DNA from 2 places in the Stenotrophomonas chelatiphaga genome. Region 1 is predicted to be linked to the other one. Evidence: predicted binding sites of a transcription regulator. Region 1 holds the regulator's gene; the other holds the start of a gene.

Region 1 (2,391 bases):
TTGAACCATGCCGTCGCGTGAGTACGCCAAGCTGACCACCGCCTTCCCGTTGTCGGCCACCCGCAGCCAGCCGCTGGGCCCGGTCCGCACCATCGCCGTCACCGGCGGCAAGGGCGGCGTGGGCAAGACGAACGTTTCGGCCAACATGGCCGTGGCGCTCGCTGGCATGGGCAAACGCACGCTGCTGCTGGACGCCGACCTCGGCCTGGCCAACATCGACGTGATCCTGGGCCTGAAGCCGGAGTTCACCCTGGCCGACCTGATCGCCGGCCGCTGCACGCTGGAAGAGGTCATCATCGAAGGCCCGAACGGGGTGCTGGTGGTGCCTGCCGCGTCCGGTCGCCGGCACATGGCCGAACTGGCCCCGGCCGAACATGTCGGCCTGGTCAATGTGTTCTCCGAACTGGAGCGCGACCTGGATGTCATGGTGGTCGATACCGCCGCCGGCATCACCGATGGCGTCCTCACCTTCTGCCAGGCCGCCCAGGACACCGTGGTGGTGGTGTGTGACGAGCCGGCGTCGATCACCGATGCCTACGCCCTGATCAAGGTGCTGTCGCGCGAACGCGGCGTGGACCGGATCCAGGTGGTGGCCAACATGGTGCGCGACCCGAACGAAGGCCGCGTGCTGTATGAAAAGCTGAGCCGGGTCTGCGAAAAGTTCCTCGCCGACGTGTCGCTGAACTACCTCGGCTGCGTGCCGCAGGACGACTGGCTGCGCCTTTCCGTGCAGCGCCAGCAGCCGGTGGTGAAGGCCTACCCGTCCAGCCCGTCGGCCTTGGCGATCAACGAAATCGCCCGCCGCACCGCCCGCTGGCAGGCCCCGACCGAGCCACGCGGCGGCGTCGAGTTCTTCCTCGAACGCATCCTCAAGCAGCGCGGGGTGGTCGCATGAAAGGCGCAGCGCAGTACCGCGAAGTACAGCGCACCGCGGCAACCGAATGCATCAACCAGCATTCGGACCTGGTGCGCCGCATCGCCCATCACCTGGCCGCCCGGCTGCCCGCCAGCGTGGAGGTCGACGACCTGATCCAGGCCGGCATGATGGGGCTGATCGAGGCCTCGCGCAGCTACGACGCCGACCAGGGCGCGTCGTTCGAAACCTACGCCTCGATCCGCATCCGTGGCTCGATGATCGACGAGATCCGCCGTGGCGACTGGGTGCCGCGCTCGGTGCATCGCCGTGCCCGCGACGCCGCCGCGACCATCCGCCGGCTGGAACAGGCCAGTGGCCGCGCCGCATCGGCCACCGAAGTCGCCGCGGCGATGGACATCCCGCTGCCGGAGTACCTGCGGCTGATGGAAGATGCCTCGCGCGGCCAGGTGCTGAGCCTTGAATCGCGCATCGAAGACCAGGGCGAGCTGGACACCATCGCCCAGGGCGGCCCGACCCCGCAGCAGGTGCTCGAACGCAGCCAGTTCGGCAGCGAACTGGGCAAGGCCATCGGCCACCTGCCCGAGCGCGAGCAGCTGGTGCTGTCGCTGTATTACGAACAGGAACTCAACCTTAAAGAGATCGGCGCAGTGCTCGGCGTGAGCGAGTCGCGGGTCTGCCAGATCCATGGCCAGGCGGTATTGCGCCTGCGTGGCCGCCTGAAAACCTTCGAGGCCGTTGACGCGGGCCTGGAAGCGTAAGTACCCAAGAGGAATCAAGCTTTGAACAAGAACATGCGCATCCTGATCGTCGACGACTTTTCGACCATGCGTCGCATCGTCAAGAACCTGCTCGGCGACCTCGGCTTCACCAACACCGCCGAAGCCGAAGATGGGCATGCCGCGCTGGCCATGCTGCAGAGCCAGCCCTTCGATTTCGTGGTCACCGACTGGAACATGCCGGTGATGACCGGCATCGAGCTGCTGAAGGCGATCCGCGCCGATGCACGGCTGAAGACCCTGCCGGTGCTGATGGTCACCGCCGAAGCCAAGCGCGAGCAGATCATCGAAGCGGCCCAGGCCGGGGTGAACGGCTACATCATCAAGCCGTTCACCGCACTGACCCTGCAGGAGAAGCTCGGCAAGATCTTCGAACGCCTGGCGGCGAGCGCCTGATGGCCGTTGTCATGGACGCACCGATGGACAAGGCCTGGCTGGTACAGCGGCTGCAGGAAGCGCTTGCCGCGCTGGAAGCCGGCGACGAGGGCGGCTGGCGCGTGCAGATCGACGCCCTGGCCGCGGCACGCACCCAGCCGATGATGGCAGGCCTGTCACGGCTGGCGCGCGAGCTCGGCCAGGCACTGGGCGAGCTGCCCACCGTCAGCACCGATGCCGGTGAGCTGGACGATGCCTGCGCGCGCCTGGACCACGTGGTGACGATGACCGAACAGGCCACCCACCGCACCCTGGACCTGACCGAGGAATGCCGCGCCCTGACCGCCCGCCTCGATGATGAGG
Region 2 (2,391 bases), on a different contig from region 1:
CCGTCGCGATGGCGCGGTGCTGTGGGGCGTGGCCGAAGATGTTGCCAGTCCCGGCGTGCACCTGGAGTACTTCGTCACCGCGTCGTGGTTGGAACACCTGCGCCAGCACGAGCGCATCACCGCCGATGACAAGGCCGTGCAGGAGCAGCTGCGCACGCTGCATCGCGGCGAACGGCACCCCGTGGTGCGCCATTTCGTCGGCGGCAGCGATGCGCTCGACGGCGTGGTGCCCCACACCCACAGCGACATCTGATCCACCGCTGCATCCCCTCGACAGGAGCCACCCGCATGAGCAATTTCGTTACCGTCAAAGACGGCGCCCGCATCTTCTACAAGGACTGGGGCACCGGCCAGCCGATCGTGTTCGCGCATGGCTGGCCGCTCAGCTCCGACGCCTGGGATCCGCAGATGCTGTTCATGGGCCAGAACGGCTTCCGGGTCATCGCGCATGATCGTCGCAGCCACGGCCGTTCCAGCCAGACCTGGGACGGCAATGACATGGATACCTACGCCGACGACCTGGCCGCGGTGCTGCAGCAGGCCGACGTCAAGGACGCGATCCTGGTCGGGCATTCCACCGGTGGTGGCGAAGTGGCGCACTACGTGGGTCGCCATGGCAGCAGCCGCGTCGCCAAGGTGGTGCTGGTCGGTGCGGTACCACCGCTGATGCTGCAGACCGCCGGCAACCCGGAAGGCACGCCGCTGGACGTGTTCGATGGCATCCGCAAGGGCACCGGTGGTGATCGCTCGCAGTTCTTCCAGGACCTGGCCTCGCCGTTCTTCGGTGCCAACCGCGATGGCAACGCGGTCACCCAGGGCATGCGCGATTCGTTCTGGCTGCAGGGCATGCTCGGCGGCGTGAAGGGCCAGTACGACTGCGTGCGTGAGTTCTCCGAAGTGGACTACAGCGCGGACCTGCAGAAGATCGACGTGCCGACGCTGGTGATCCATGGCGACGACGACCAGATCGTGCCGATCAAGGCGGCTGCCGAGAAGTCGATCAAGCTGCTGGCCAACGGCACGCTGAAGGTCTACCCCGGTGCGCCGCATGGCCTGACGGCGACCCACGCCGATCAGTTCAACGCCGACCTGCTGGCCTTTGCCAGGGCCTGATCAGGCACCACCCACCCGCGATACGCCGGAATGGCCGGAGCGTGCGAACGCTCCGGCCATTTTGTTTCCGGCCTCCAGCGCTTCCATTTCCGCATGACCGCACAGGCAGGTCCAGCGCACCATGCGCTGTCATCGATGCGACTTGCGGCGCTGCTACAACGAGCAGTGGCCCGCGTGCGGCGCCGCACCTGCCGGCAACAACGGGCTAAAGTCCGGCCAGGGCAGGCCGATACCGATGCGTCATTCCGCCTCGGACTCTGTCATGCCGGCTGCCCCCCACATCCTGCGTTCTGCCTTCCCCCGCCTGCGCCACCTCGCGGTCCGTGCGCGGCCTTCCCTGCAGCGCCTGGCGCGGCTCAGCGTGGCCGCCAAGATCAAGGCCAGCCTGCTGGTCTGTGGCCTGGGCCTGGTCACCATTGCCGCGATGTACTGGTGGACCAGCCACGGCAGCGAACGCGCCGCACAGAGCTTCGCGGTCTACCAGCAGGGCACCGGGCTGGCTGCCACGCTGGCCGCCGATATCGCCGAAGCGAGGCGGCTGCAGACCCAGTATGCACGCAGTTTCGATGCCACCGACCGCGACGCGCTGCAGCTCGCCCAGCAGCGCCTGCAGGCGACGCTGCAGCAACTGCGGGCGTTGCCGATGGACGCGACGCGCCGGCAGGCATTGGCCGAACTGACCACCCAGGCCGACGCGTTTGCCGAGGGCATCGCCGCGCTCAACGCGCGCGTGGATGAAATGGGGCGGGGCGATGAAGCGATGTCGGCGCAGCTGGAGCAGGCGGCCGACGCCGTGCAGGCGGCGGTGGACGCAACGCAACGCCCGCTGCTGGCCCTGCACCTGCAACGCATGCGCCGCCAGGAAAGCCTGCTGCTGCTGAGCGGCGACTCCCGGCATGCCGACCGCGCCAGCGAGGAAAAACTGCCCTTCGACCTTGCGCTGGCCGGCCTGCCGGCCGATGCCCAGCAGCAGCTGCGCGATCTGATGGATGGCTACCAGGGCGCCCTGCTGTCCTATACCGCCGCGCGCATGGGCCTGGACGTGGAAGCGCAGTCATTGGTGGATACCGCGGCCAGCATCGCCCCCGCGCTGCAGGCGTTCCAGCAGGCGCAGGCAGCCAGCCTGGAACAGGCGCGCGCTCGCCAGCAGGCGCAGGCCACGCGCCTGGGTGTGCTGTTCGCCGCCTCGCTGCTGATGGTCGCCGTAGTGCTGATCGGGACGCTGTTGATGGTGCTGCACGCCGTGCGCCGGCCGATCCAGGACACCCTGCGTTTCGC

The links. Region 1 encodes FliA, which starts transcription of late flagellar genes. Its sites were predicted from a motif close to TAAAGTTTNNCNNNCNNNGGCCGATAA; they were not measured.
Region 2: RTX79_RS08095 (methyl-accepting chemotaxis protein) is a predicted target of FliA. The motif match lies at 1,320-1,346, and genes of this name have one in related genera.

What each region holds. Positions count from the first base shown of each region.
Region 1 is NZ_DAMBRS010000001.1:789,087-791,477, forward strand. Features, by position in the region: gene flhF (flagellar biosynthesis protein FlhF) at 1-21, shown strand, start outside; gene RTX79_RS03850 (MinD/ParA family ATP-binding protein) at 8-895, shown strand; gene RTX79_RS03855 (RNA polymerase sigma factor FliA) at 892-1,635, shown strand; gene cheY (chemotaxis response regulator CheY) at 1,657-2,049, shown strand; gene RTX79_RS03865 (protein phosphatase CheZ) at 2,049-2,391, shown strand, end outside.
Region 2 is NZ_DAMBRS010000004.1:124,802-127,192, reverse strand. Features, by position in the region: gene RTX79_RS08105 (MFS transporter) at 1-253, shown strand, start outside; gene RTX79_RS08100 (alpha/beta fold hydrolase) at 289-1,113, shown strand; gene RTX79_RS08095 (methyl-accepting chemotaxis protein) at 1,397-2,391, shown strand, end outside.